Linked DNA regions of Aliamphritea ceti. Each later gene encodes a partner of the first gene's protein in a complex. Links are inferred from orthologs where the notes say so. Each region holds a gene or a part of one and is shown in the gene's direction. Other genes may lie near its edges.

What was found.
Region 2: the proteins of tsaD (region 1) and tsaB are in contact, whole or in part, in a solved structure (PDB 4WQ4), measured with the Escherichia coli proteins. The link is inferred for Aliamphritea ceti from one-to-one orthologs.

Annotation. Positions count from the first base shown.
Region 1 is NZ_AP025282.1:976,128-991,630, forward strand. The notes cover bases 1,652-4,604. They hold tsaD (tRNA (adenosine(37)-N6)-threonylcarbamoyltransferase complex transferase subunit TsaD), read left to right. Parts: upstream 1,652-2,591; coding sequence 2,592-3,617; downstream 3,618-4,604. Other genes in these bases: OCU49_RS04420 (GatB/YqeY domain-containing protein), read right to left, coding at 1,652-1,986; rpsU (30S ribosomal protein S21), read right to left, coding at 2,097-2,312; plsY (glycerol-3-phosphate 1-O-acyltransferase PlsY), read right to left, coding at 3,634-4,236. Also shown: dnaG (DNA primase), read right to left, coding at 1-1,438; more of OCU49_RS04420, read right to left, coding at 1,537-1,651; folB (dihydroneopterin aldolase), read left to right, coding at 4,609-4,965; folK (2-amino-4-hydroxy-6-hydroxymethyldihydropteridine diphosphokinase), read left to right, coding at 4,965-5,489; OCU49_RS04450 (LemA family protein), read left to right, coding at 5,527-6,123; OCU49_RS04455 (M48 family metallopeptidase), read left to right, coding at 6,136-8,037; OCU49_RS23695 (tRNA nucleotidyltransferase/poly(A) polymerase-related protein), read right to left, coding at 8,047-9,138; thiosulfate sulfurtransferase GlpE, read right to left, coding at 9,141-9,467; OCU49_RS04470 (symmetrical bis(5'-nucleosyl)-tetraphosphatase), read right to left, coding at 9,472-10,290; apaG (Co2+/Mg2+ efflux facilitator ApaG/CorD), read right to left, coding at 10,302-10,688; 16S rRNA (adenine(1518)-N(6)/adenine(1519)-N(6))-dimethyltransferase RsmA, read right to left, coding at 10,693-11,502; 4-hydroxythreonine-4-phosphate dehydrogenase PdxA, read right to left, coding at 11,549-12,550; OCU49_RS04490 (peptidylprolyl isomerase), read right to left, coding at 12,550-13,854; OCU49_RS04495 (LPS-assembly protein LptD), read right to left, coding at 13,844-15,503.
Region 2 is NZ_AP025282.1:4,036,005-4,051,347, reverse strand. Bases 1-2,793 are described here. They hold tsaB (tRNA (adenosine(37)-N6)-threonylcarbamoyltransferase complex dimerization subunit type 1 TsaB), read left to right. Parts: upstream 1-941; coding sequence 942-1,646; downstream 1,647-2,793. Other genes in these bases: OCU49_RS18560 (class I SAM-dependent methyltransferase), read left to right, coding at 2,464-2,793; OCU49_RS18565 (undecaprenyl-diphosphate phosphatase), read left to right, coding at 1,671-2,477; OCU49_RS18575 (flavin prenyltransferase UbiX), read left to right, coding at 225-836; mpl (UDP-N-acetylmuramate:L-alanyl-gamma-D-glutamyl-meso-diaminopimelate ligase), read left to right, coding at 1-112. Outside these bases: more of OCU49_RS18560, read left to right, coding at 2,794-3,285; OCU49_RS18555 (SlyX family protein), read right to left, coding at 3,308-3,517; OCU49_RS23710 (cold-shock protein), read left to right, coding at 3,743-4,177; OCU49_RS18545 (DsbA family protein), read right to left, coding at 4,242-4,859; OCU49_RS18535 (LysR family transcriptional regulator), read right to left, coding at 6,103-6,993; glutathione transferase GstA, read left to right, coding at 7,111-7,719; OCU49_RS18525 (nuclear transport factor 2 family protein), read left to right, coding at 7,719-8,093; OCU49_RS18520 (tautomerase family protein), read left to right, coding at 8,142-8,366; OCU49_RS18515 (organic hydroperoxide resistance protein), read left to right, coding at 8,540-8,965; OCU49_RS18510 (YceI family protein), read left to right, coding at 9,054-9,650; OCU49_RS18505 (MarR family winged helix-turn-helix transcriptional regulator), read left to right, coding at 9,749-10,195; OCU49_RS18500 (ferredoxin reductase family protein), read left to right, coding at 10,238-11,548; OCU49_RS18495 (helix-turn-helix transcriptional regulator), read right to left, coding at 11,597-12,412; OCU49_RS18490 (Flp family type IVb pilin), read left to right, coding at 12,781-12,969; OCU49_RS18485 (A24 family peptidase), read left to right, coding at 13,023-13,604; and more genes. UniProt on the Escherichia coli protein: Required for the formation of a threonylcarbamoyl group on adenosine at position 37 (t(6)A37) in tRNAs that read codons beginning with adenine.

The DNA of each region.
Region 1 (15,503 bases):
CGCCATAGCCTGAGTAATCATTGTCGTAATAACCACCGCCCTGATCGTATTCTGGCTGTGGATAGTCGTCGTAGTCTGAAGCAGGTTCGTATTCAGTTGTCTGATATGTTGGCTGAGGTGATGCTTTCGTGGCTTCCTGGAGGTTGCTGATGCTGTTTAGCTGTTCAAAACTGAGACCCGTGAGCTCACTTATTTTATCTTGCATCATTTGCTGCAAAATACTTGGTTGCATCAGCTGAATCATGGGTAGTGCCTGATTACTAAAGCTGGCCCGGCCGTCGAGACTGTTAAGGTCTGCGTCTTCTCCAAGGGTGCGGAAGAAAAAGTCTGATAATGGCAGAGCTTCAGTCAGGCGTTTTTCAAATTTCTCAGTGCCTTCCTGGCGTACCAGGCTGTCCGGGTCTTCGCCTTCCGGCAGAAAGAGAAAGCGTGCCTGTTTGCCGTCAGAAATGACAGGTAAGGTGGTTTCTAATGCCCGGCTTGCTGCTTTTCGGCCAGCCTGATCGCCGTCAAAGCAGAAGATGACTTCATCGACCATTTTGAAAAGGCGTTCGAGGTGTTGTGCGGAAGTGGCTGTGCCAAGTGTAGCAACGGCATAGCTAATGCCATATTGAGCCAGCCCTACAACATCCATATAGCCTTCGACAATAATCAGTTTGTTGAGATGCTGATTGAATTTTCGGGCTTCATACAGGCCGTAAAGCTCGCGACCTTTATGGAAGGTCTCTGTTTCTGGGGAGTTAAGGTATTTAGGTTTTTCATCACCTAGTACACGTCCGCCGAAAGCGATAACTCTGCCGCGCATATCCTTGATTGGAAACATAATGCGATCACGGAAGCGGTCGTAATAGCGATCACTCTCTTCCTTGTGGATAAGCATTCCTGCCTGTTCAAGGCGAGGCTTGTCTGCTTCAGTCTGGCTTAGTTTTTTGAGGAGATTGTCCCAGCCAGGTGGTGCATAACCTATACCGAACAGGGCAGCAATTTTTCCGGTTAAACCGCGTCCTTTCAGGTACTCTACAGCTTTCGCTTTCTGACTGTGTTGCTTTAATTGTTCCTGATAAAAGCTGGAAGCTTCTTCTAGCAAGGCAAAGATATCTTTGCGACGTAATTCACGTTGATGGTCGACTCTGGACTCATCGCGCGGAACTTCAACGCCGGCCAGTTTGGCAAGCTCTTCCACAGCTTCAGGGAAGCTAAGCCTGTCATGCTCCATAATGAATCCCAAGGCGTTACCGCCAGCACCGCAGCCAAAACAGTAATAGAACTGTTTTTCGTTATTAACGGTGAAGGAAGGGGATTTTTCATTATGGAAAGGGCACAGGCCAGAATAATTTTTGCCGGTGCGTTTGAGTTTTACCCGCGACTCAACAATATCCAGCACGTTAATGCGGGCAAGCAGGTCATCAATAAAAGATTGCGGGATTTTTCCGGCCATAAGACATTCGCCTGGGTAACCAATTACCGGTTATGTTAGCGGTTAAGGAAATGCTTGTCAGTATGGCTGAGTTGCCAGTTGATACTGGCAATATATTCTCAGGATGTCAGACGGGTTTTAACCAGTTGACTAATGGGGCCCATATCGGCGCGGCCCTGTACCTGAGGTTTAACCAGTGCCATTACTTTACCCATATCTTGCATACTTTGTGCCTGGGAGTCAGTGACAGCCTGATCAATGATGCTGATAAGTTCAGCTTCTGAAAGTGCCTGAGGCAGAAACTCTTTGATAACAACGAGTTCCTGCTTCTCAATATCGGCCAAATCATTTCGGTCAGCCGCTTCAAACTGGCTGATCGAATCGCGACGCTGCTTTTGCATTTTATCCAGCGTGGCGAGAATACGGGTATCGTCAGGTGTAATCCGCTCATCAACTTCGATGCGCTTGATTTCGGCAAGAATCATTCGGATGGTTGTCAGGCGTTCTTTTGCCTTAGCACGCATTGCTGTTTTCATCTCATCACTGATGCGTTGCTTCAGGTCAGACATAGTAGCTCCGATAGAATTCTTTAGACTGTTCGATGGGATAATCAGGTCATTAGCAAATGCTCAGGACCTGATTTGATCAGTTAGTCGCCAGGCGACGAACCCGTCAATGATTAGTACAGACGTACGCGACGCTGGTTTTCGCGCTGAACTTTTTTCAGGTGGCGCTTTACAGCAGCAGCAGCCTTACGCTTACGAACGGAAGTTGGCTTCTCGTAAAATTCACGACGACGCACTTCAGCCAAAACACCTGCTTTTTCGCAAGAACGCTTGAAACGACGCAGAGCTACGTCAAATGGCTCGTTTTCTTTAACTTTAACTGCTGGCATATTTAATACCTTACCTTCCTTAAAAAATTTAATCTGATTAGTCTGAGTTTAGACTCAGCTGGCCAATAAGGGCGAACATTCTATTCTGATGCAATGGCACTGTAAAGGCTAAATGCGATGAAATCTTCTCTAAATTGAAGCATAATGGCGCCGCTTTTTCTGCCACTTGGGCAAAGTCCGCGGCATCTTACAGTAAAGTCCGCATAAGAGCAGGCTGAATTTGATATTTTTTAGTCTGAAAAGCATTTTTTTAGCATTTTTTAACTTGTGGAAGCCAGCATGCGTGTATTGGGTATTGAAACTTCATGTGATGAAACCGGCGTAGCGATCTACGACACCGATAAAGGTTTATTAGGTGATGCGTTATACAGTCAGGTGGCAATGCATGCTGAATATGGTGGTGTCGTACCTGAACTGGCTTCCCGTGATCACGTCAGAAAGTTATTACCACTAGTGCGTGAGACTCTGCAGCAGGCAGACACAACCCCACAGCAGTTAGATGCTGTTGCCTATACTGCCGGCCCCGGGCTTATTGGTGCGTTGATGGTAGGTGCTGCTACAGGCAGAGCTATGGCTCTGGGCTGGGGTATTCCGGCGCTTGGTGTGCATCATATGGAAGGGCATTTGTTAGCGCCAATGTTAGAAGATACGCCTCCGGCGTTTCCGTTTGTGGCGTTATTGGTGTCCGGAGGGCACACTCAGCTCGTTCGGGTTGATGCGATTGGTGAATATAGTTTACTGGGTGAGTCATTAGATGATGCAGCCGGAGAAGCTTTTGATAAAGCTGCCAAGATGCTTGGACTAGCATATCCAGGTGGCCCGGAGGTTGCGCGGATGGCTGAACTGGGTGATCGCAGCCGTTTTCGGTTTCCGCGCCCTATGACTGATCGTCCTGGTTTAGATATGAGCTTTAGTGGATTAAAAACCTTCACACTTAACACCAGTAACAAGCTGCGGGTAGAAGGTGAGTTGTCTGAGCAGGATAAATATGATGTAGCTGCAGCGTTCGAAGAGGCTGTTGTTGAGACGCTGGCGATCAAGTGTCGTAGGGCATTACAACAAACAGGCTTTAAGCAATTAGTGATTGCCGGCGGTGTCAGTGCAAATCAACGTTTGCGTCGTAAACTGGGTGATATGGTAGCGAAAGAAAAAGCTGAGCTTTTTTATGCCCGGCCACGCTTTTGTACCGATAACGGAGCAATGATTGCTTTTGCGGGTGCTCAGCGTTTATTGGCTGGCCAGAAGAGTGATCTGACAATTTTAGCGCAGCCACGTTGGCCGCTGGATACATTGCCAGGGCTTTAAAACAGGCTTCCAGTAGTTATTTATAAGCGCTTATTCTTTTGAGAAACTGGCTGATATTCTGATGATGACTGGCAAACAGGATGCAGGATATCAGTAAGCTTAGCGTTAGCCATTGAGGTACGAGTAGCCAGGTAAATAAAGGGGTTAGTAAGGCCATGCCCAGTGCTGCAAGTGCTGATATTTTTAGCAGCCAGATTAGCAGCAACCAGCATGTTACCTGGGCCAGACCCAGCTGCCAGTCCAGAGCCAGGCAGGCGCCCACGGTAGTCGCGACGCCTTTGCCGCCTTTAAACTGCAGAAACACCGACCATATATGACCGCTAAGTACAGCGAGTACAGCGAGTGCCAGCCATAAAGGGGCAATAGCATTATCTTGCAGTATGAATTGTGCAACGCAGATTGCGATGAGTCCTTTGCACATGTCACCTGCCAGAGTTATTACTGCGGCCGCTTTATTACCGACTCTTAATACATTAGTGGCGCCAGGATTACCGGAGCCTTTTTGACGGGGGTCGTTGATGTTCATATAACGGCAGACGATCACTGCCGTGGGAATGGAACCCAGCAAATAGGCGGCCAGCAAAATTGCTATGTTGATGGCTGTATCAGGGCTGTTCATGTTAGGAACCGATAGTCAGATCTAATCTTATATACCGCTAATTGTGTAAAGATACAAATGGGTAACGATTAGTTTTAGCTAAGTTTTCTGCTTTAAAGGTTTTTAAGTACAGGTTTTCCGTCGGCAATGAGGCGTTTTAAATAAAAAGCTGACGATGCCGGACCTGTAAAAAGTTACTTTGTTAATAAATAAATGCGTTTTGAATGTATAGGTTTAAGGCGGAAATAAGCAAGCTTCTGTCGGGCAGACGTAATAGACTGCCGGTATAACAGTATTGACATCCTGATGCGCTATGTTAAGTATCAGGTAATAGAATATGTGCTGCTTTGCAGTGCTTTTTAAATCGACTTATCAACAGGTTACAAAGTAGTAATGGATATTGTTTATATTAAACAGCTGGAAATTGAAACGGTTATTGGTATCTATGACTGGGAACGTGAAATTCGTCAGCGCGTAGTGCTGGATATTGAAATGGGATCTGACATCTTGGCAGCGGCTGCTAGCGAAAATATTGATAATACACTGTGTTATAAGACAATTTCAGAGCGTTTGATCGATTTTATTGCCAATAGCGAGTTTCAGCTGATTGAAACCATGGCTGAAGAAGTGACCAAAATTCTGATGAATGAGTTTGGTGTTCGCTGGGTTCGGCTGCAGTTAGGTAAGCCGGGAGCCGTTCCTGCGGCAGAAGATGTAGGCATTATCATTGAGCGTGGAGAACGTTTTTAATGGCAAAAGTATTCGTCAGTATCGGCAGTAATCAGGATCGTGAGCATAATATTTGCGGCGGGCTGGATGCATTAAACGCTACTTTCAGTGAACTGCGTTTGTCGCCGGTCTATGAAAGTGATGCTGTCGGTTTTGATGGTGCGCCGTTTTATAATCTCGTAGGTGAATTCTTAACTGAGCTTGAGCTGCCAGCGTTGAATGCTGTGCTTAAAGATATTGAAGATCAGCATGGACGTTGTCGTAAGAGTGACAGCCTGGGGCGTACACTGGATATCGATATTCTTACTTACGATAACCTGATAGGCGATTTTTCCGGTATTCAGCTGCCGCGTGCTGAAGTGTTGATTAATGCTTTTGTTTTAAGGCCTTTAGCTGAGTTGGCGACGAAAGCACGCCATCCTGAGTCCGGAGAGACTTATCAGGATTTATGGCGCGATTTTGATAAAGAAAAACAGCCGTTAGTCGCGATAGACTTTAGCTGGCAAGATCAAAAGATTTCAGTTGCAGAAATAACAGCTGACTGATTATCAGGGAATATTCCGTTTATTAAGGAGTGACGCTTTGGAACTGACAACTATCATTAGCATTGTTGTGACTGTAATTATCATAGGTTACATCATTGCTGTGTATAACAGTCTGGTGAGTCTGCGTAACCGGCATCAAAATGCTTTTTCACAAATTGATGTACAGTTAAAGCGTCGCTATGACCTGATACCTAATCTGGTTGAAACCGCTAAAGGTTATCTTAAACATGAGCGTGAGACGCTGGAAGCAGTTATCAGTGCCCGTAATCAGGCGCGAGCAGGCCTGGAGAGTGCTATGGCCAGTGCACAGAGCGCTGGAGCGCTTCAGCAGTTAGGTGTTGCTGAATCTGGTTTACAGGCGGCTATGGGCAAGTTTAATCTGGTTGTTGAGGATTACCCCGAATTGAAAGCTGATGCTCAGATGCAGCAGCTGAGTGAAGAATTAACCTCAACAGAAAATCGTGTTGCGTTTGCCCGTCAGGGATTTAACGATGCGGTTATTGAATATAATGAATATAAGCAAAGCTTTCCGCCGATTTTATTAGCCGGCGTTTTTGGACATAAAGCGGATGCCAGCCTGTTGGAAATGGCTGACAGAGAGCAAATCCAGCAAGCGCCATCGGTCAGTTTCTGATACTGATCTGAGATGAATTTTTATGAAGCGCAGGCACAAGCCAGTAAGCGAAGTTATTGGCTGATTTTCCTGTTTGCCTGCGTTACTTTCCTGTTAATCGGTTTAACTACTCTCTTTGTTATCACCTGGCTATGGTTTGATGACGGCGGTTATTACGACCCTCAAATTAACTTGTTAGATTCCTTTACTTATGAACGGCTGGGCTGGGTTGCCGGGGGGATTTGTGCAGGGTTATTGGTAACAGCTCTGTTGAAATGGCTGGAAGTTTCCAGGGGTGGCGCTGCTATTGCTGAATCTATGGGGGCTTCTCCTGTTTTAACCGAAACTGATAATTTACTGGAGCGGCGTTTGTTGAACGTTGTTGCTGAGATGTCGATAGCAGCGGGCGTGCCTGTGCCACCTGTATATATCATGCAGGAAGAGAGAGGTATTAATGCTTTTGCTGCCGGGTTAAAGATTACGGATGCTGTTATCTGTGTCAGCCAGGGGGCACTTGATCATTTGGACCGTGATGAATTACAGGGTGTGGTGGCCCATGAAATGAGCCATATATTCAATGGTGATATGCGCCTGAATATACGCTTGCTTGTTGTTCTGCATGGGCTGATGTGTATTGGTGAAATAGGCAGAGACCTGCTTTTTAGCCGTACCTCTGGCAGAAGTAAACCCATAGGCTTAGGGCTATTTTTGATAGGTTGGATAGGTACTTTGGGCGGCAGTCTGATTAAGTCTGCTGTGGGCCGTCAGCGAGAGTATTTAGCCGATGCTGCTGCTGTTAAGTTTACCCGTAATCCGGCCGGTATTGCCGGGGCATTAAAAGCGATAGGCAGTATTAAAGCCAGTAGCCGTATCAACAGTAGGGGTGGCCATGAAGCCAGTCATTTTTTCTTTGCCAGTATTGAAGGGCTTGCCGCGGTCTGGATGGCGACTCATCCACCGTTGAGGAAACGGATTCTGGCCATAGAGCCCGGTTGGGATGGGCGTTTCTCTGAAGTGCGCTGGCAACAGGCTGTGAGCGATGCGAATACGTATAAACAGGAAGAGTCATCTGGGGATGATCGTAAAGAGGCAAAGCTGGAGTTTGTTGCCAATCTTGTTTTTGGCGGGCCGCTATTTGGATTGGTAAGTATTGATGACATCGAATATGTCAGGGCAGAAGAGCTGCCTGAGGAGCTTTATGATAGCGCTCAGGATAGCGTTGCATGCCGAGCTATAATGTTGTCCTTGCTATTGTCTGCAGACAAGGCGCTTCGTAATAAGCAGTACCAGATGATTGTCAGTTGTGATTCTGTTTTAGCAGAGTTGGTGCGCGTACTTGAGAATAAGACCAAAGGGTTATCCCGCGGCGCTTATCTTCCCTGGGTGTTACTTGCAATGCCAGCATTAAAACAGCAGTCGGCTAAGCAATATCGGGTATATAAACGTTTGTTAATGCAGTTAATCCATGCGGATCAGAGAATTGATTTATTTGAATGGTGTTTATATAAATTACTGAGCCATTACTGCGATGGTCATTTTGGTATTGGCAGTCAAAGAAAGGCCGCTGTCTACTCTGTTGATGAGCGAATGCATGCTTTTCAGCGGGTTGCATCGATGCTTGTGTGGCATGGCAGAGATTCTTGCAGTACAGATGAAGAGCTGGCGCGGAACTTTAATCTGGCGACTAATACGGCAGGGTTTTATAACAGTGCTTTGCTAAGTCAGAAGCAGTGCGAAGAAGAACCGCTCAGTTTATTCAGTGAAGCAGTCGGTATATTGGCTGCGGCTGAGCCTTTGCTGAAAGCTCGCTACCTGAAAGGATTAGTTCGCTGCGCACAAAAGGATGGCCGGATATCTATTGTTGAACGAGAGCTGTTAACCGCTGTTGCTGCGGTGATGGAAAGTCCGCTGATAGGATTGGATGCTGATCTGTAACAGTCAAAACTAGGCGTCTGAATGGTGTCGGCAAACTTCCAGTTGTCTGGCTCTTATTGCTTCGCCTAAAGCTTTGCCTTTAAAACCTTCAGCCATTATTTTTTTGGGTTTAATGCTTGCCAACTGTGTTAATAATTCAGGGAGTTTTTGGTCGGCGATCAATTCCGGTGCCGCGTTAAGAATCCTGCACGCTTCAAAAATCGCTGAGAGCTTTTCAGGCCTTCTCATCAGGTCAAGATCCAGAATTAATTGCAGTTTCTGTTGTGCGGACAGTTGCGGATAACTAATGATATCTGCTGCTCCACGGAATACCTGCAAGGCTAAATCCCTGAATGTGTTCGGCAGTCTCTGACGTATACTAAAGGCTTTTATTGATTCGGCACTACCAGCACACTTAAGTAATAGTAATGCGCAGCGAACTTCAGCTGAAGCGTTAGCGTTTAACAGTGTTAACTGTGCAGGTTGAATGTTTAATTCGGGGAAAAGCTTACTGTTAGCGTGACTGTCTTCAAGTACCTGAATAAAGGTTTGTGGCGTTTGTTCACCCAGGGCCCGTTGCATTTCCTGCCAGACTCTTTCAGGGGTGAGAAAGCTGAGTTCATCGCTGTTTGCCAGCTGTTGCATCAGGGTCAGTGTTTCAGGTGCAAGTGTAAAGCCCAGGTGCGCGTAACGGGCCGCAAATCGTGCAACGCGTAAGACTCTGAGTGGGTCTTCAGCGAAAGCGGGGGATACGTGACGCAGAATGCGCTGCTGTAAATCCTGCTGGCCATGAAAAGGATCGATGATCTTGCCGTTAGAGTCTTCGGCCATGGCATTAATGGTTAAGTCTCGTCGCAGTAAATCTTCTTCTAGTGTGACATCCTTGCTGGCGTGGTATTGAAAGCCTGTATAACCTTTGCCTGACTTTCGTTCTGTACGCGCCAGGGCGTATTCTTCACCGGTGTCCTTGTGGATAAATACCGGAAAGTCCTGACCTACCTGGCTAAAGCCTTTTTGTAGCATGATGTCTGCAGATGCACCCACAACGACCCAGTCACGATCGTAAATCGGGTAACCAAGGAGTTTATCGCGGACGGCGCCACCTACCAGATAGATTTGCATGCTTATGTTTGCGGTGCGCTGCACATTTCCGGTTTGTTAGCCTGCCAGAGCTGATAGCCGCCATCCAGGCTGTATACCTGATCAAAACCCTGAGTAATGAGTAATTGTGCTGCAGACTGGCTGCTGTGGCCATGGTAACAGCAGACAATGACCGGCTGGTCCATATCCGCTTCAGCAATAAAGCTGTGTAGGTTTTCGTTGCTAAGGCGGCTGGCGTTCTGAATGTGTCCTGCTTCAAAGCTTTGCGGGTCACGAATGTCGACAATCGTTGCGCCGTCTTCAATCAGGGCAACGGCCTGTTCAATATTGATACACTGATAGGTGTCCATAGATTTACTCCTGTTGTTTCCGGCTTGGAACGCAGAATAGTTGCTGGTCTTCCAAACGCATAGCTGTAAGGGTATTACCCCAGACGCAACCTGTATCGAGTGCAAATACGTTGTGATGGTCAGCTTTGCCTTCTAGTGCTGCCCAGTGACCAAATATGATACGGTGCTTGTCTATGGTTTTACCCGGATGTTCAAACCAGGGTAGAAAACCTTCAGGCTGACAGCTAAGAGAACCTTTGGCTATGAAGTCGAGCTTGCCTTTATCACTGCAAAACCGCATTCGCGTAAAGTAGTTAGTAATCATACGAATGCGTTCCCAACCCTGGATTGATTTTTTCCAGCGGTCGGGTTTGTTGCCATACATATTACGGAAGAACTCGATAGCCAGGGTGCTCTTCAGTATCTGCTCAACTTCAAGAGCGTAGCTTCGGGCCTTTTTTAACGACCAGTTAGGTGGAATTCCCGCGTGGACCATTGTGTATTCCAGTTCAGCATCATGGATTAACAGAGGCTGTTGGCGTAGCCAGTCCATTAGTTCATTACGGTCTGGTGCATTGAGTATTTCATCAAAGGTATCGCTACGGCGCTGCGTAGTCGTGCCATAGTGGATCGCTAATAAATGCAGGTCATGATTGCCGAGTACAATCTTAGCTCTGTTACCAAGTGTTTTAAGAAAACGTAATGTTTCTAGTGACTTAGGGCCACGGTTTACTAAGTCACCGGCGATCCATAACTGATCATCATTGCCGAAGTTAATGACTTCTAACAGTTCCGTCAGTTCATCGAAACAGCCCTGGATATCACCAATTGCGTAGTTGGTCATAGCAGTACTTATCAGTGGAGAGCGTTTGGCTGTGCCAGAGTGAAGGGCGCAATTTCGGCATTAAACGTCTGACCGTCTTCTGCCTTCATTTCATAATGCCCCTGCATGCTGCCAACGTTAGTCGCTAATACTGTGCCGCTGGTATAACTGTAGCTTTCAGTTGGATCAATGACTGGCTGTTCACCGACAACACCTTCGCCTTTAACTTCCTGAACCTGTTCGTCCCCGTCAACAATTAACCAGCGGCGATTAAGCAGCTGAACCGGCTGAGTCGCATGGTTGGTGATTGTAATATGGTAGGAAAAGACAAAGCGCTTTTTATCAGGATCAGATTGCTCCGGAAGATAAGATGTCTCAACGTTGATAGCGATACTTTCTTGTTCTAATGCGGCAATCATCTGCTTAATCGCTCTGTTTTGTGCTGATGAAATCACTGATGCGGATAAAATCCTGCAAGCTGAGACGTTCAGGGCGAAGGCCCGGATCGATATCGAGAGCTTGAATATCATCGGCGCTGATCAGCGGTTTCAGATTATTTCGTAAGGTTTTGCGGCGCTGACCAAAAGCGGTTCTGACGACCACTTCCAGTTTACCAATATCCTGTACCGGGTGTGGGACTTTTTTGTATGGTACAAGTCTGACAATCGCCGAGTCTACTTTAGGTGCTGGGTCGAAAGCTTCCGGTGGCACGATGAACAGGGGTTCAACGTGGCAATAGTATTGCGCCATAATACCCAGGCGGCCATAGGCACTGTCACCTGGTTTAGCTGCTAAACGGTCTACTACCTCTTTCTGTAACATAAAATGCATGTCTTCGATTTGCTCGGCATATGTCAGCAAGTGGAAGATCAGTGGTGTAGATATGTTGTATGGCAGGTTACCAACAACACGTAGTTGTTGTGGTGCCTGGTATAACGAGGCGAAATCAAACTTCAGTGCATCGGCTTCGTGAATGTTGAACTTGTCTGCATAACTGAAGAATTTAGTACGCAAAACAGGAATCAGATCCCGGTCTAGCTCAACAACATTCAGTTGCTGACATTCTGGCAGTAATTCTTCAGTAATTGCACCAAGCCCAGGTCCAATCTCTACCAGATGCTGGTTTTCCTGCGGAGCAATGGAGCGAATGATCCGGCGTATTATGCCCTGATCCTGCAGGAAATTCTGACCAAAGCGTTTACGGGCTTTATGGCCGACAGGTTTCTTACTCATGAATTACTTTCCGTTGGATATATCTGTGAATCGCTGAACGCTTTGTTCAGCGATTCTGATTACTATGGCTGGCCATTTCTGCGGCGCAGTCGATCGCTGTAAGTAAGCTACCAGTATCAGCTTTACCGCTACCGGCAAGGTCTAAAGCAGTGCCATGGTCGACAGATGTACGAATAATCGGTAGGCCCAGTGTGATATTTACGGCGTTGCCAAAGCCTTTGTATTTTAGAACAGGTAACCCCTGATCGTGATACATAGCGAGCACTGCATCTGTGTTTTGCAGATATTTGTCCGTGAACAATGTATCTGCAGGTAGTGGACCGGTAAGGTTTATACCTTGTGCACGTAACTCGTCCAGGGCTGGTTCTATTATATCTATCTCTTCCCGGCCCATGTGGCCACCTTCACCTGCGTGGGGGTTTAATCCGGCAACAAGAATGCGGGGGTGTGATAAACCAAAGCGTTGTTGCAAATCCTGATGCAACACTTGAATAACTTCATGCAATAAAGGTGCTGTAATAGCGCCAGGGACATCAACTAATGGTAAGTGAGTAGTAGCCAGCGCGACTCTTAGCCCTTCAGTGGCAAGCATCATAACAACTTTGTCGCTGCCAGTCAGTGCTTCTAAAAACTCAGTGTGGCCGCTAAAGGGAATACCTGCATCGTTGATAATCCCTTTATGAACAGGAGCCGTGATAATCGCATCGAACTCTTTGCTCAGGCAGCCTTTGGTTGCATGAGTTAGGGTAGCTAAAACGTATTCAGCGTTTTGCTTATTTAACTGGCCAGGCTGTACCTCAGTCATACAGTTAACAGGGTCTACCCATAAGCATCCAGCTGGTGTGCTTCGAGCTTCTTCAGTGTCGTTGTATAGACGTATTTCCAGAGGTAAATTGAGTAGCTTTGCACGCTCAGCAAGTATCTGAGGATCAGCGATAGCAATTAACTGGTGCTGGTGGCCTTGCTGAGCTATCTGAATACATAAATCCGGGCCGATACCTGAAGGTTCGCCCGGAGTCAGTGCTAGCTTGAACGTTGGTAACAGCATTACTTCAGCTCAATATAAGCTCTGGCACGTATTTCCCGTAACCAGTTTTGTAATTCTTCGTTGTACTTACGTTCACGAATACTGGCGCGGGCCTGATTAACCAGCATTTCTTCGCCAATATCTTGTTCGCGACGATCGGTTACTTCAAGAATGTGCCAACCAAAGCGGGTTTCAAATGGAATGCTCACTTCACCAACTGGTGTCTTCTGCATGGCCTGTTCGAACTCAGGTACCATCTGTCCTGACTGGGTCCAGCCCAGATCTCCGCCTTCAGTCCCGCTACCCGGATCATCACTATATTCTTTAGCCAGCTCCGCGAATGGCTCGCCTAACGCCAGACGGTTATACAGAGATTTTATTTCCCGTAATGTTTGAGCTTTAGAGCGAATTTCGGTTGGTTTAAGCAGAATGTGACGCACTTGAGTCTGCTCAACCATCTGCACGTTACCTTGCTGGGTATCGTTCACTTTTAGAATGTGGAAGCCGCCAGGAGTTCGAATAGGTGTAGTTACCTGGCCTTTATTTAGTAGCTGGATAGCCTGGGCAAATGCGGGAGGCAGTTCAGCCGCTTTTTTCCAACCTAACTGGCCGCCTTTCAGGGCATTGTTGCCGGCAGAGCGAGTCAGAGCTAAATCCGCAAAGTCTGCACCGTTTTGTAATTCAGTACTGATTTCGGTGGCGGTTTTTTCAGCTTGCTGAATACTCGCAGCGTCAGCCTGCGGTGGAATAGCTACCAGAATATGGCTCAAATTATATCTTTGTGAAGCGGCCTGTTTGCCCTGATCTGAAGACAGAAAGTTATCGACTTCTTGTTGAGATACGTTAATTCGGCTGTTAACCAACTGACGTTGCGTCTCAGTGATAAGTAGTTCCTGACGAATCTGATTACGTACTTTTGCGTAGTCCTGACCTTCAGCTATGAGGGTTTCGCGAAACTGTGCCAAACTCAGACCAGATTGACCGGCAATGCGGTTTAGTGCCGCGTTAAGCTCATTATCACTGACCCGAATGCCGCGTTCGTCGGCTAACTGCATCTGTACATGGTCTATGATCAGGCGGTTAAGTACTTGCTTGCGTAATGCTTCAGCAGGAGGTTGGGCGGAATTGTTACGGGCCAGACGTCTCAGGATTATGTTTTCACGGGCTGTTAGCTCGCTTTGCATGATGATGTCGTCATTGACGATAGCAATGACTCGGTCCAGAGAGGTGGCTGCAAAGGCGGAAACTGATGCGCTAAGCGCAATAGCTGCCAGTGCTGGCTTGATGAGCTTAGCCCTCAAAGGGCCCATATACTTAATAGTCATTTTGTTTTTCACGTTCTTCAAAACCGGTAATGTTATTGAATAAGCCACTGCCACCTTGGCCGAAAGCGCCTAACCCTTTAAGAACAAACTGCAAATAGATACCGCTGTCGCGTTGAGTACTGCCGCTGGGTAAATACTCTCTGGCTGCAATGCGCACTTTCCAACAGCAGTCGGAGTATTCAGCACCTAAGAGTGCCTCAGGGGTCGTTTTGTTCCGAATGTCTTCTTGCCAGCGTCCTAAAACACTCCAGTGTTTAGCGACCGGCCAGATAAATGACAGATCTGCCTGCTCCCGTGTGTCTTCTCTTTCGCGGAAGTTCAGGCTGATAACTTTATTAATGCTTGGAGAGTAACTGAATTTAAGATTATTTTCGATTAAACGGTAGTCACTGGCGTCCAGTTCACTGTCATTGCTGATACGAAAAGCATCTGTGACATTCCAGCTGGCTTCGACAGCAAGATTGGAACGATTACTGGTTGATGGAGCAGTGGTGCTAGCCAGTTGTACTTTTCGGTCTGCAAAGTAATGTGCCTGTGCGATGCCCATTCGGGCTACTTCACTGCCGTTAGCCCGATAAAATCCTGAGCTGAGGCCCAGAGTTGCCTGTTGAGCGTCGCCAATTTTGTCATAGCCACTGAAGCGGTTTTCCCTGAACAGCGAGCTGTAAGTGAAGCTGTATTCTGAGGTATCAAAATTTGGAATAGCGTCCTGGTTCTCTTCAGGTACGTAAAGAGCGAACAGGCGTGGTTCCAGAGTCTGGATCATGCCTGCGTCATTGACTGTTCGCTCGAAGCTCAGACCACTGTCGACACTAAACACGCCGACTGTGCGGTTGACGCTGCTAGGCTGCCCGTTTACCTGGTCATCCAGGCTGTACTGGGAAGCCCAGAGAGTTGCTTTGGGCGTGACGTGCGCCCATGGCCAGCGGAACGGCAAGCTGATAGAAGGCTGCAAATGCGCGCGCTGGCCGTTTACCCGGTTAATACCAGTAAGGTTGGCATTGTCGCGCTCAAACGATGTGAAATCAGCAAGATAGCTGAGTTCTGTATCTGTATTTTCAATCAAGTCATACTGGCTACCACTTAAAGTAACTTGTGGTAGTTTCCTGTAAGGACGGGTTGCCGTAGTTATGGTCTGGTAAGAATGTGCTCTGGCTGTAAGTGTCCAATTGTTTTGAGAATAGCTCGCTTCTGCTAACTGATCGAGGTGATCCTGACGATTTACAGTCAGTCCGGTATTCAAGTCGTTGAAGTAATTGTTATCACTGACGCGTGTGTAATCAACATTGGAGCGCCAACCGTTGAAGTTACCTCGGTGCTGTGCATCAACTAACCAACGGTCCCGGTTAGCTTTGCGGTCATCTGCAAGGAAAGCTGTACTCAATACGTTATGGCTGTAGGCATTCATATATCGCAGTTCATTATCTAATGACAGGCCTCGGCTGCTGTATAGATGAGGTGTCAAAGTATCGTCAATGTTGGGAGCGATATTGAAATAGTAGGGCGTTGCCAGTTCTAAGCCGTCCCCATCGGAATACCCTATAGTTGGATACAAGAATCCGGAACGGCGTTTGTCATCGATAGGAAACGTGAAATACGGATAGTAAAAAACCGGGACGTCACCTATACGAAGCGTAGCATGCTTAGCG
Region 2 (15,343 bases), 3.1 Mb from region 1 along the record:
TATTGATCAATTGGTGGGTGTTGAGCCAGGTACGCATATTGTCATTATGAGCAACGGTGGTTTTGGTGGTATTCATCGTCAGCTGGTGGCAAAACTTCAGGCTAATGTCTGAGGTTTTGCTCAGAACAATGTACTTGTCTCTAAATAAGTATTTTTTAAAACAATCGTCAAGACAAGAGTCGTCTCAGAGCAATCGTCTGAGAAACTGAAAAGCAGGAAACATAATGTCGGCATATCGTGAAGCAATAACTCTGGCTATTACCGGTGCCTCCGGGGCGCAGTATGGTTTGCGTTTACTTGAATGTTTGGTGCAGGCTAATTGTCAGGTAATGGTGATGATTTCCCAGGCTGCTCAGGTTGTTATTGCGACTGAGACTGACGAGCAATTGCCGGGCAATACCCAGGCACAGGCTGAATATCTGCAGCAACGCTTTAATGCTAAAGACGGCCAGATTCAGGTGTTTGGTAAGCAGCAGTGGATGGCGTCTGTCGCATCTGGCTCAGGGGCTCCGGCTAAGATGGTGGTATGTCCCTGTAGTACCGGTGCTTTATCGGCCATTGCCTGCGGTGCCAGCAATAATCTGATAGAACGGGCAGCAGATGTTGCGCTGAAAGAGCGCCGCCAACTGATACTGGTTCCCCGTGAAGCGCCATACTCAGAAATTCATCTGGAGCACATGTTAAAGCTGACCCGGATGGGAACGGTTGTGATTCCTGCCAGCCCCGGGTTTTATAACAAGCCGCAAAGCGTGGAAGACATGATCGATTTTGTGGTGGCCCGCATTCTTAACCAACTGCATATTGAACAGGATCTGTTGCCTCGCTGGGGGGAATAAGCCCGGTTCTTGTCTTAAGCCGTTATTGTTTCTGTGCCGGGTGCATTTTTCCCTGCCCGGCAGTAGAATAACGGCCTTTATTTTCCCTCCTTTGGATCGATATAAATGGCCAATATTTTAGCCCTGGATACTTCCACTGACGCCTGTTCTGTCGCACTGAGTTATAACGGCGAACTTCTGGAAGATTTTCGTATCATTCCCCGTCAGCATACTAAGCAGTTACTGCCGATGGTTGAAGCAATGCTGATCGAAGCAGGTATCAGTGTGGCACAGTTGGATGCTATCGCTTTTGGCCGGGGACCGGGCTCGTTTGCCGGTATTCGTATAGCGACCGGTGCTGCACAGGGATTGGCGTTTGCTGCTGAGTTACCAGTACTGCCTGTTTCGACATTGGCCGCAATTGCCTTGAAAACAACCCAGACTCAGGGTGTAAATCAGGTTATCGCAACGCTTGATGCGCGGATGAATGAAGTTTACTGGCGTGCTTACCAGCTGGATAACGATGTATTGGTTGGTCTGGGTGATGAGGTTGTTTGTCCACCACAGGCACTGACATTACCTGATTCAACACAGTGGTGCGGAGCAGGTAAGGGCTGGAGTTATCTGGCAGATATGCAGGCACCAGTACAACAGATGATTACAGAGCCTTTACTGGATATTTATCCGACGGCTGGTTGTATGGCTCAGTTAGCGGCGACAGATTTCGCTGAAGGTAAAGGAATTGCGCCTGAAGACGCGCATCCGGTATATCTGCGTGATGAGGTTACTTGGAAGAAGATTGATCAGCAGAAGAAAAAGTCAGAGCAGTAAACTTACGGATATTTAGGAATTTTCATGGATTGGTTTCAAATTATTTTACTGGCATTGATTCAGGGATTAACTGAGTTTTTGCCGGTATCCAGCTCAGCACATCTAATTCTGCCATCACAGCTGCTTAACTGGGAAGACCAGGGGCTGGCATTCGATGTTGGCGTGCACATTGGCTCATTAGCGGCGGTGATGCTGTATTTCCGTAAGGATATCTGGAGCATGCTTAAAGCCTGGTTAGTGACCTGTACAGGGCGCAGTGCCGGAGCTGACGGCAAGCTTGCCTGGTTGGTGATTCTGGCAACGTTACCGGCAGTTATTGCCGGGCTAATGCTAAGCAGTGTGGTAGATACCTATGGGCGAAGTATTCTGGTTATTGCCGGCACTACTCTGATCTTTGGCGGTTTGCTCTGGTGGGCCGATCGTAACCGTACTGAGCAGCGCCAACTGACTGATATCACCCTCAAAGATGCACTGTATATTGGATTTTCTCAGGCCATTGCTCTTATTCCGGGTACATCTCGTTCAGGGATTACCATGACGACCGGTTTGATGCTGGGGTTTGACCGTCAGTCTTCAGCCCGTTTTTCATTCCTTTTATCTATACCGGTAATTTTAGGTGCCGGGGTGTTTAAAGGGATGGACTTACTTGAAACAGGTACCGCCGATCAGTGGGAAATGATACTTGCGGGTACGGTCTTGTCGGCGATCAGTGCGTTGTCTTGTATTCACTTATTCCTTAAGTGGCTTGACCGTATTGGGATGGGGCCGTTTGTTATTTATCGGATGATACTGGGTGTAACCCTGTTGGCGGTGTACTTTGCTACGGCCTGATGGATTAGCTGAACTTGAGTTAGCTGTTGCTGCGACAGACCCATATTGGCAACCCGACGCCGAAGCGTTGGCAGAGCGTTTAGGTTTGCCATGCCTGACAAAATTTAACCTTAAGTTTTGTGAGTATCCTCAGTTACTGCTCTGCGGGCCTAAAGGGGTACATTTACAGGTAACAGGCAAGAAAGCGCCAGGCCCTGTGATGGCTGATTTTGTTACCGGCGCGGTTGCTCACCGGCGTAAGTTTGGTGGCGGCAAAGGACAGATGATTGCCAAAGCTGTGGGTATCAAAGGCAGTACCCGGCCATCAGTTGCTGATGTAACTGCTGGTTTAGGTCGCGATAGTTTTGTGCTGGCTACCTTAGGTTGTGAAGTGCAGATGGTAGAACGCTCACCGATTATTCATTGCTTGCTGGAAAGTGGTTTAAAGCTGGCTCAGAATGATTCGGAAACGGCCGATATTGCGGTGCATATGCAGTTGCAGCATGCCAATAGTATTGAATGGCTGGCGAATGTCTCAGACGCCCTGCGTCCGGATGTGGTGTATGTCGATCCAATGTTTCCTCATACCGATAAGACTGCGCAGGTGAAGAAGGAAATGGCTGTGTTTCGGGATGTTGTCGGAGAAGATCCTGACGCGGAAGCATTGCTGCGTGCCGCGCTGGATTGTGCCGGTTACCGGGTTGTAGTGAAGCGTTCACGGAAAGCACCTGAAATTACCGGGCCGAGTCTGGAAGGTGTTGTGCCGAGCTTTCAGTTACTGGGTAAGTCCAGCCGCTACGATATTTATGCGCTTAAAAAAATGCCGTAAACCTGTCGGGGAATATTGAGCATTAATAGTGAGGTGGTGGTACGTCGGCATCCGGAGAGCTGATGGCGTCCTGACCTATCATTTTAACCTGTGAATGAAGGTGCTTCAGCAATACATTCATACGATCCATTTCCTGTGACTGCTTGGCAATTACTTCGCTCATCTTATCCAAGGCATCTTCCTGAAATGCCAGGCGAGCTTCGAGGTCGGTAATGCGGTCTTTTTCTGACATTTGGGGTATTTCCGTGATCGTTGATTTTCTGAAGAAAAGTGCGGCGACATCATAATCAGGCAGGTAAAAGAGTGCAAACTCTCTCAGATGTCAGTTATTCCTGCTTAAGTATACCTAAGGTATTGAATAGTTTTACCAAAATAGGTATATAAATTATGCAGAGTTACAAGTTTCGCATCTGCAGATATTATAAATTTAACTTTTAATAATGATAAGAGATCCAGAATGAGTGTTAATCAACTGATAGTTAGTGTTGTTGTCAGTGCACTTGCAACAGTGGGAATCCTGGCTGTGATAGGCGGATTATCCGGCGAAGGCGAGTTGCCAGTAATGGATATGGTGTTAATTTTCGGTATTGTTGTAGTAAGTTGTGTTGCAGCAGGTGCGTTTAGCAAACCTGCATCTGGCCAGATGGATATGGCTGATGACGATTATGCGTCTGAAGATGATGATCGTGAATTGGGTACGGTTAAGTGGTTCAATGTATCCAAGGGCTTCGGTTTTATCACGCGTGAAAATGGCGATGATGTGTTTGTACATTTTCGTAACATTCGCGGCCGTGGCCACCGTTCTTTGTCTGAAGGGCAAAATGTGCGTTTCAATGTGCGCGAGAGTGATAAGGGGCTGCAGGCTGAGGACGTTTCTATTGTCCGCAGCTAATTTTTAAGCCAAAAAAAAGGGAGTGCCAGTCACTCCCTTTTTTGTGTCTGCTATTTATGAGGCCTTAAGTAATTATGCCCAGCTGTGCCGCCCGGGTCAGTAATTGTTCTTCCCTACAGTAGCCAACCGCTAATGGTTCAATGCCTGTATCGCTTTGATATGCGAGGAAGGGAAAACCCTGTACGCCGATAGAATGGCTGAAGCGCAGATCTGACTGTAGAGTTTGTTCTGTTTCAGTACTTTGTAAAACCTCAGCAAAACGTACTTCATTTAGCTGCAGTTCAGCAGCTAATTCAATAAGTGTACTGGCATCCGAAGGGTTTTTGGCCTGTAAATAATAAGCTTCCTGAATTGCTTTAATCATACGCATACCTGCTCCGGGCTGCATGCTTTCAGCGCTAATGACCGCCCTGCAAGCCGGGTAAGTAGAACGTCTTGGCTGACAGTTTGCCCAAAAGTCATGATTAAAGCTGGTGCCGGTGCGGGCTTCAATCTGTTGCCATGTGTACTGAATCGCCTGACGCAGCTCAGGATCCATTGGCTGGTCGCTATCGGGGGCTAACCCACCCATATAGCAAAGTACCTGAATATCAGGGTTGAGCCGTTCTGTAAGCTGCTGAAGCGGGTGTTGAAATGCCCAGCACCAGCTGCACATTGGGTCCATGACGTAAATAAGAGCCATATATTTGTCCTGATACCTATGGAGTTCGAATAAGGCGAAACTGTGTTCCGCCGGATCAGTTTAGTTAATCTCTAAACAGGCTATCGGCCAGCGTTTCGATCACTGCATTAAAAACTGGCAATTTATGTTTTAGGCAGGTTGCGCTAAAAACTCAGACAATAATGTTTTTATTAAGTTTTTCCTTGCATTAAGACCACCGAGTCCTTAATATGCGTCCCACGTTGATGCGGGGTGGAGCAGCCTGGTAGCTCGTCGGGCTCATAACCCGAAGGTCGTCAGTTCAAATCTGGCCCCCGCTACCAACGTGATAAAGCAGAAGAGGCTAACCGAAAGGTTGGCTTTTTTCGTTTCTGAGGTATGTAATTATTATAGCCGGCAGGTAGCTCGTCGGGCTCAGCTCTTTATAACCCTGGCGAAGATCATAAGTTCGAATCTGGCCCCCGCTACCAACGTAAAAAGAGAGGCTTATCTTTATAGATAGGCTTTTTTTATGCCTGAAATTTGAGATTATATTTCAGTGTGGCTCGTCGGTCTCAGCTCTTTATAACCCCGTGCGAAGGTGATCAGTTCGAGTCTGGCCTAGCTGCCAGCGTGATTAAACAGAAGAGGCTAACCGAAGGGTTGGCTTTTTTCGTTTTTGGGGTAGATGATTTTATAGCAGGCAGGTAGCTCGTCGGGCTCAGCTTTTTATAACCCCGGGCGAAGGTCGCCAGCTTAAGATTGGTTCTTGCTACCAAGGTGATAAAGCAGAAGAGGCTAACCGAAAGGTTGGCTTTTTTCGTTTCTGGGGTAGGTGATTTTATAGCAGGCAGGTAGCTCGTCGGGCTCAGCTTTTTATAATCCCGGGCGAAGGTCGCCAGCTTAAGTCTGGTTCTTGCTACTAAGGTGATGAAACAGAAGAGGCTAACCGAAAGGTTGGCTTTTTTCGTTTCTGGGGTAGATGATTTTATAGCAGGCAGGTAGCTCGTCGGGCTCAGCTCTTTATAACCCAGGCGAAGGTCATAAGTTCGAATCTGGCCTCTGTTACCAACGTAAGAAAGAGAGGCTTATCTTTATAGATAGGCTTTTTTTATGCCTGAAATTTGAGATTATATTTCAGTGTGGCTCGTCGGGCTCAGCTCTTTATAACCCCGGGCGAAGGTGGTTAGTTTGAGTCTGGCCCCGCTACCAGCGTGATAAAACAGAAGAGGCTAACCGAAAGGTTGGCTTTTTTCGTTTCTGGGGTAGGTGTTTACGTTTTATATCATGTGGTTGAGTGCTGTAATTCTGTGAGTTGTTGCCAGATTGCCTGTGCAACTATTCCTGTATTTGAATTTCTCCGCCGGATTTGAAATAGCTGAGAATAGCGAGGTGGGTAACCTTCGACATTAAGTGCGACCAGGCTGCCGTTGGCAAGTTCTTCTTCAATCATATGTGTGGGAATCCCTCCCCAGCCTTGCTTTGCGAGCAGGATTTCTTTTTTTGCTGCAAAATCAGAGACCGTCCAGCGGAGTCCTCCAGGCAAAAGGTCTCTGCTTTGGCTGGTAGCGCTTGTGCTGCTGTCGGCAACAATAATCTGTGTATAGCTTTGAATTTCGCTAATCGTTTTCATCTGTGGATTTTGTGCTGCTTCGAAATCGGGATGAGCAACAGGGACTATGGTGATATTAGCGAATGGAATGGCTTCTACCTGATCAACCGGTACGCCGTCCATTGTGGCAATAATGATGTCGGCTTCCTGCTGTAATAGCCGCTCCAGTGGGCCAGCCATTGTTTCGCGGGAGAGGTTAATGTCCGTCGTGGGGTATTGTTGCTTGATATGACCGATAACCTCTAAAACAGGGGTTAAAGGGTAGGTTGCTGTTACTGCAAGGGATACAAAAGCTTCGTGTCTGGCTTTTAAATTTCGGGCGGTTGTGCGCAGTTGTTGCATTTGCTGAATAGCACGGGTTGCCTGGCGATAAAATACTTCTCCTTCGGGAGTAAGTTGCGGACGATATGCTTCACGGGAAAACAGCAGAAAGCCAATATCATCTTCCAGTTTTTTTAACATATGACTGACTGCCGATTGCGATTTGTGCAGGTGTTCGGCGGCGCTTCTGAAAGTTCCTTCACTGACTATTGCCTGAAGAATAAGGAGCTGTTCGTATGTCACGTATGGGTATCTCGATCTGATTTTTAGATCATGATATTGAAAAAACAATGTTATTTATAGTTTATTTGTCTCTGTACGCTTGCTCTTGTTGATCATGTATTGAGAAGAGGACAAGCGATGAAGCTGTTTTATAAACCGGGTGCCTGTTCGTTGGCATCACATATTATTTTGCGCGAATCAGGGGCTGGCTTCGAACTTGAAGCGGTTGATACTGACATCGGCCGAACCCAGTCAGGCATGGATTTTAGTGAGATCAATCCTAAAGGTTATGTGCCTGTACTGCAGTTAGAGTCCGGTGACGTTCTTACCGAGGGCGCTGCGATACTGCAATATATTGCAGATCACTGCGCACCGGGTCGTCTGGCGCCTACTGCAGGAACTATCGAGCGGGTTCGGCTGCAAGAGCATCTGAATTATGTCAGTTCTGAGCTGCATAAAGCTTTTGGGGCATTTTTCTCAGGAACAGCCACTGAAGCTGATAAAGACAATGCCAGGGCAAGTCTGAATAGCAAATTTAATTATCTGAATGACTTGTTTGCAGATGACCGTGAATATCTGTCGGGCAGTGATTTTTCTGTGGCAGATGCTTATCTTTTTGTGGTCAGTAACTGGGCTAATTTTGTCGGTATCAATTTGCATCCCTGGCCCAGGATTGCCCGTTTTGTTGAGCGGGTGAGCAAACGTCCGGCGGTTCAGGAAGCTTTTAAAGCTGAAGGGCTGGTCTGATGAATGAGTCAGCAAAAGCAATAGCGACTATTTGCAGTGCTATGGATGTGTATTTTGAAGGTCTGTATCTGGCTGATACTGAGGTATTGGCAAAGGTTTTTCATCCGGATGCACGTTACGTGAATATGGTAGAAGGCGACTACATGAATAAGTCGCTGGCTGAATATTTCGCTGCGGTGGATAAACGTATACCACCTGCTGCTAATGGTGATGCCCGTTGCGAACGAATTATCTCAGTTGAGCTTGGTGGTGAGCGTTTGGCGTTTGTTAAAGCCTCAATGACTATGTTAGAGCGGGAATATACGGATTTTTTAACATTAACTTTTGATCAGCATGGCTGGCGGATCATGTCCAAAGTTTTTACTTATCAATGATTAATGAATTCAGGCCAGCTGAATGATACTGAAACGGAGAAGCTATAAATGCCTTATGTAAATATTAAAGTAACGAAAGAAGGTGGTATTGATAATACGGGGCCAACACAGGAGCAGAAAGCTGAGTTGATTGCCGGTGTTACTGAGTTGCTCTCTAAGGTTTTAAATAAGCAGCCAGCAACTACTTTTGTAGTGATTGATGAGGTTCCGCTTGAGGACTGGGGGATAGGTGGCTTACCGGTGACCGATTATCGAAAGCTAAAATCTAACTAGCCAGTTCAATTGTCTGAATAATCGAGCTGATAGTGATAAAAGCCTGTCTTTGGACAGGCTTTTTTTATGGGCTAGCGGAAGGTTTTGCTAACAGATTACTAAATATTAATTGCGCACAATTTAATTGTGTAATACTTTATATGCATAAAGTCATATCTATCCGGAGTAATCGTATGCAATTAGATAAAACCTTATATGTAGCTAAAGCTGAAGCAACAGGTGGGCGTGAAGGGTACGTTCGTTCTGATGACGGTGCGTTGGATATGCCGCTCACTACGCCCAGGGCCTTAGGCGGTGCGGGTAAGTTTGGTGTGAACCCTGAGCAGCTATTTGCTGCGGGTTATGCAGCCTGCTTTATTGGTGCGATGAAAGTAGTCGCACAGAGAAACGGGCAGTTGCTGAGCGCAGCGACTAAGGTTAATGGCGAAGTGGGCATCGGTCCTGTAGGGCAGGGATTTAATATTAATGTAGTGCTGAACATTGAAGTGCCTGACATGGCGCGTGATGAACTGGATACACTCATTTCGGCAGCGCATGAAGTTTGCCCATATTCTAATGCAACCCGTAACAATGTTGACGTTGTACTGAATATTATCTGATTATGTATGCTGCCAGAGGAGAGCTAATTTGGGTGCTCTGCTCTGGAAGTTATAACGGATCTGATGTTTAAATTTAAGGAGAAAAGTAATGAATCTGAATACGCTAACACGGTTATTACCGGCATCGGCACTGGCTGCCTGTATGCTGGCTGCCAGCATGGGGGCTCAGGCTGACTGGCAATTAAACAATCAGAAATCCAGTTTGAATTTTTTATCGGTAAAGAAAGTACATATCGCCGAAGTGTTTCATATTACCCGTCTGGCCGGGCAGTTAAATGATGCAGGTGAGTTGTCAATTCAGCTGGATCTGGACAGTATCGAAACAAATATCGGAATACGTAACGATCGAATGCGTGAGCATCTGTTTGAAACTTCAAAGTTTAAGATGGCAACTCTGACCAGCCAACTACCGGCTGAAATTATGCAGACAGCAAAAGATGGTGGTTTTTCGAATGCTGAAGTTGATGCCACTCTTAGCTTTCATGGGCTGGAAAAACCTTTGAAAGTGAAAGTCAGTCTCATGTCAGACGGTCAGCAGATTCTTGCCAGCAGCAGCCAACCTGTAGTTCTGAGTGCCGAAACCTTTGGTCTGACAGCAGGTATTGATAAGCTCAAGTCCTTGGCTGGATTGGACAACATAGGTTATACCGTTCCGGTTAGTTTCAGTTTGATGCTGGAGCAATAAATTCCGGCTTGGCTTAGCTTCATGATATATTCCAGAACAAAGTAGCAGGGCATAGCTCTGCTTTTTGTACCGCCCTCAGCGTTGGAATAGATCCGCAGATGACTGCAACAGATGACCTTTCTTTACTCGATGAGCGCTTATGTTTTGCGCTTTATTCGACCGCTCAGGCGATAACCAAAGAGTATAAAAGCTTGCTGGGTCGCCTGAATATGACCTATCCCCAGTACCTTGTATTTCTGGCGTTGACGCCGGAAGACGAGGTAACAGTCAAAGCACTTGGCGAGCGACTATTTCTGGATTCAGGTACGCTTTCGCCTCTGTTGAAGCGTATGCAACAGGCTGGCCTGATTAACCGCTACCGTGACGCAGAAGATGAGCGTAAAGTCATGGTGGGCCTGACAGATAAAGCCCGTGAATTAACCCCGGAAATTACTTCTATTCAACAAGAAGTAGCCTGTTCAACAGGTTTGGAAACCGTTGAGTTTAAGCAGTTACTGCAGCAACTACAGAATTTGAACCGGCATTTACGTAACGGTAATGACTGACTGTTAAAACAGTTTATATTTCTTTTACAGCAGGATGTTTATATGCGAATTGTTGGTGTTTTATTGGTCTTAATCGCCGTTTTTTTTCCCTTATATAGTTTCATTCCTCTGTTTGGAAAATATGATACAGGGGCTTTATTTTCACAATATATTGGCATTGCTGCTCTGGTTCTGATGGGAATATCTCAATTACTGGCCACTCGAATGAGGTGGCTGGAATGGGTATTTGGCGGGCTTGATCGAATTTATGTATTACATAAATGGATAGGGATTGCTGCGATGGCAGCGGTGCTTATTCACGATACGGTAGATGCAGAAATCGACGGGCTGGGTCAGGAGACCTGGTTAGTTGATCTGGCTGAAACACTTGGTGAGCTGAGTCTCTATGGCTTACTGATATTAGTGGTTATTTCAATTGCTACTTTTGTGCCTTATCACCTGTGGCGTAAAACACATAAATTTATGGGTGCAATGTTTGTTTGTGGCGCATTTCATTATGTCTTTATGTTAAAACCTTTTGAATTGCAGAGTCTTTTGGGTATGTATGCTCTGGGTTTCTGTGTGCTGGGCATTCTGTGTTATTTGTATACTTTAATGCCTTTTACCTGGATGACCGGTCGCTATGCATACCAGGTGGTGAATCGTGAAGTTCAGGGCAGTGCCCTGGCGCTGACTTTAAAGCAGGAAGGTCGTGCTGTTAAGCATCAGTCGGGCCAGTTCGCGTTTTTGTCATTTGCAGACCAACAGCTGGATGAGCCTCATCCATTTACGATTAGCCAGGCGCCTGATCAGCAGGGTAATCTACGTTTTACTGTTAAAGCATTGGGAGATTATACCCGTCAGCTAAAGCGTAAGGCAGAACCTGGTATGCGTGTATATGTGAGCAATGCATATGGGCATTTTCGACGGGTGCCGGATGTGCAAGCCGAAGTATGGATTGCTGCTGGCATAGGTATTACGCCTTTCCTCGCCTGGGCACAGGATAAAAAGTGTTCTACGCCGGTTGAGTTGTTTTACTGTGTGCGTGAACTGAATGAGGCTGCGCATCTGGAAGAATTACAAAGTATTGTCGATAAACGCCCCGAATTGAGTTTGCATCTAATCGAAACATCCGTACGTGGTCGTCTTTCTGCAGATGATATTTGCGGTAGTCTGCAAGCCAGTCTGGATGAAGTTCGGGTGTATTACTGTGGACCAAAGCCTATGCGTGAATCTCTTTTGCAGCAGCTGGGTGCCAGAGGTTTACGAAATAGTCGTTTTCACTATGAAGTTTTCGAATTGCGTTCCGGCATAGGGCTGCGAAAGCTAGCCGCCTGGGGCACGAAGCATTGGCAGGCTTATCAGGCACGATAATAAAAAAATACCCGGCATAACCGGGTGTTTTTTTGTGGAAGATTCTGTTTACACAGGGATTTTCATTTCCATTATTCGTGTATCTAATGCGTCAGAAGAACGCTTTTCCCGTAGTAACTGACGACATTCAGACGGGCTGATTCCCATGTATTTTTTGAATACTCTGGCATAGTAGGATGGGTCGTTAAAACCAACAGTAAAGGCGACATCTGCGATGCTTGCAACAGGGTTAAGTAACAACCGGGTAGACTCTTTCAGGCGGTAGCCAATTAAATATTCCTGGAATGTCAGACTATATGTTTGTTTGAACATTCTACAGAACTTATTCACTGTCAGGCCGCACAGATCAGCCATGTCGGACTCCAAAATCTTCTCGGGATAATGGTTCTGAACATAATTTATTGCGTGCTGAAGTATGGATTCACCACTAGTGGGTGCGCGGAAACGAACCTCTTCCGGCAGCGGCTCACTTTCACAGCGGGTATTTCTAAGCTTGATAGCATCACGAAAATCACTGGCTGTTTTCAATGATTCAGTAATATGCACCATATCAACTTCAGATAATGGTTTAACGTGATAGTCCCAGACACCAGTACGAAAAGCCCATATTGCCAGGGCTTCTGAATGCTGTTCCGTAAACATCAGGATAGGTAAATCAGGTTCAGACTGCCGGGTTTGTTGTAATAAATGCAAACTTTGTATGTCCGGATAGTCATATTCAAAACAGATTAAGTCCGCTTCAGTGGTGTTTAACAAGCGAGGGCATGTGGAAGATTGTTTGACTGTCTGTGTATGACAAATACCTTCAAAACTGCTTGATAAACATGACTGATTTGACTGATTTCTAAGGTCAACCCAGAGCATGGTAGCTATGTGCATAAGGCCTCACTTTACCTTTCTGTCACCTGTTCCCTGGCTGTTTTTAGTGTAATTCGCACGTTTCCTTACGCTTCATTTCTAAAATGGGTTTCTTAACCTTAGATCAAAAAACAAACACCTGCCAAACATAACTTACTGCAATATCAACTGACTTAGATCCGAAATAAAACCTGACTGCAAAGATAGTCCTAGTGTTTTAAAAAATAGTCCTAACGTTATTTTCTGGCGCTTCCTAAATTTGATGTACAGCGACTTTTCGTGGTCCGAAACGATCAGAACAAGAGTCCAGAAAATAAATTGAAATGAATAATAAGGTGTGCACTGCATGCCATAACGAACAGGGGTAATTTCCTATGAACATGCAAACAATTACTGCTCAGGTAACAGCATTCCTTAAAGATGAAGAAGGCCTGACAACAGTTGAGTACGCAATTGCCGGTAGTTTAGTGGGACTTGCTGTAGTAACTGCATTTGGTGACCTGGGTACAGCAGTAGGTAACACAATTGAAGGTCTTGAAGATGCAATTACTGCTGGTTCTTAAAAGCTATTAATAAGGCCGTGATGATTAGTTTTAGTTAAGAGGAGGACTGCAACATGCAACAGACATTAGTTAGCGAAACTGTAACGCTTGTATTGCTGTTCTTACTCTTACTAGCAACATTATCTGATGTTACGAGACATATAATTCCTAATTTACTGAATTTGATGATTCTTATATGTGGCGTTGCATTCCAGTTAGAAATGATAGGGCTGAGTGGCTTAATGACAGCCTTTAGTGGCCTTGTTGTTGGTTTTCTTATCTTCATTCCCTTTTATATAGCGGGTGGGATGGCGGCCGGAGATGTAAAAATGATGGCCGCTGCTGCAACGCTGCTTGGTCCGCTGTCTGCGTTTCAGGCAGCGGGACTGAGCTTAATTGCAGGTATGTTTCTGGCGTTACTTGTAGTGCTGTTTAAGGGCAGTTTGTTAGCGCTTTTGAAACGTTATTTTTTGATTTTTAAAACGCTGTTTTTCACCCGTAAGCTGATTTATATCCAGCCACAGGAAGGTGAAGCCGCAGCGTTACGTTTTCCATATGCTCTGGCGATTACTACCGGAACGGTGTTGGCGCTGGCGCATCAGTCTCAACTTGGGTTTTATCACCTGCGTGAATTACTCACAGGCGGTGCCTTATGAGAAAGCACCAGCAAGATCCGTTACTTAATGGTGGCGGCAGTACTAACTCCGGTGTAAATGGCAACGGTAATGGCAATGGCACTGTATTGTCGTCTTTCCGGATGCTAGCACCGCGACCAACCAGCATTGAAGATACTTATTTAAGTAAACAGTTTCTGGTTGAGCTAATAAGTAAGCATTTGTATGACGCGGGTGGACTGACCATATCGCAGTTAGTCCATCGGGTTTGTTTGTCCGGTGCAGTAATTGAAGAAATTCTCAATTATTTGCGCCAGGAAAGTCGCCTTGAAGTGTTGCCCCGTCTGGGGCAGAGCAAAGAACTGTATTACAGTCTGACGGACCTGGGGCGGATTGCCGGTCAGGAAGCAATGAATAAAAGTGGCTATATTGGCCCAGCTCCCGTTCCTGTATCTGAATATGAAAAAGTTGTTCAGGCTCAGTCAGTGCATCGGGTGATTATTAAGCAGAAGGAAACTCAGCAGGCTTTTCAGGATATTGTTATCAGGTCATCTTTACTGGATCAGCTTGGTCCAGCGATGAATTCGGGACGCTCAATCGTTATCTATGGCCCACCCGGCACAGGTAAAACCTATATTTCACAGCGATTGACCCGGTTACTGACAGATGCCTGCCTGATTCCATATGCGATATCTGTGAATGAAAGCATTATCCAGCTGTACGATCCACTTGTGCACAAAGCTGTCGATCCGGATGCGAATTCGGATGGCAGACCTAACTTGCTGTTTAACGAAGGTCATGATCCACGTTACAAATTATGTAAACGTCCTGTGGTTATTAGCGGTGGTGAGTTAACTCTGGATATGCTGGAAGTTAAATATGAGCCCAGTACTAAGATTTATCGTGCGCCACTTCAGCTTAAAGCCAATAACGGCATGTACATCATTGATGATATGGGCCGACAGCGGGTCAGTCCGGTTGAGTTATTTAACCGCTGGATTTACCCCATGGAAGAACGTAAAGATTTGCTCAGCCTGGCAAACGGTAACAGCTTTGAAGTGCCTTTTGACGAGATTCTGATTTTTTCTACCAATATTAATCCGCTTGAATTAGGTGATGCGGCTTTCTTACGCCGGATTGGCCATAAGGTTTTTTTCGATACGCTGGATGAGTATGCATTTACTGAAATCTGGAAAAAGGTCTGTATCGAGAAACAGATCGAGTTTGATCAAACACTACTGACATATCTTTTCGAGGAGCATTATCAGCGAGAGCAGCGACCTTTACTGCCATGTCACCCCCGAGACATACTAGGAATAGCGCAGGACAAGGCGCTGTATCTCGCTGACCCCGGAAAACTGTCTGAAGAATTGATCGACTGGGCCTGGAAAAGTTACTTCGTAAAACTTGATCAGGAAAAAGACCAGTTTGCCTATACCGGTGAACTGTCAGGAGGTCACCATGTTTAAATCAAGAACCCTATTGCTATTACTGCTCTCAGGTTTACTGGCTGTAGCGGCAGTGTTTGTTGCTAATAACTGGCTAGCCGCACAGCAACCCCAGGTAGTTGAAACGAAAGAAGTTGTAGAGACTGAAATCATTATGACTGCTGCCCTGGAAATTCCTTACGGTCAAAAAGTTGAATCACGGCATCTGAAACGTATTGAGATGCCTATGGGGCTCGCTCCTGATGGTGCTGTTCGCAATGCCCAGCAAATAGAAGGCATGGTTGCCAGTGCGAATATTATTCCTGGTGAGATTCTCATGCAGGCTCGTTTCAG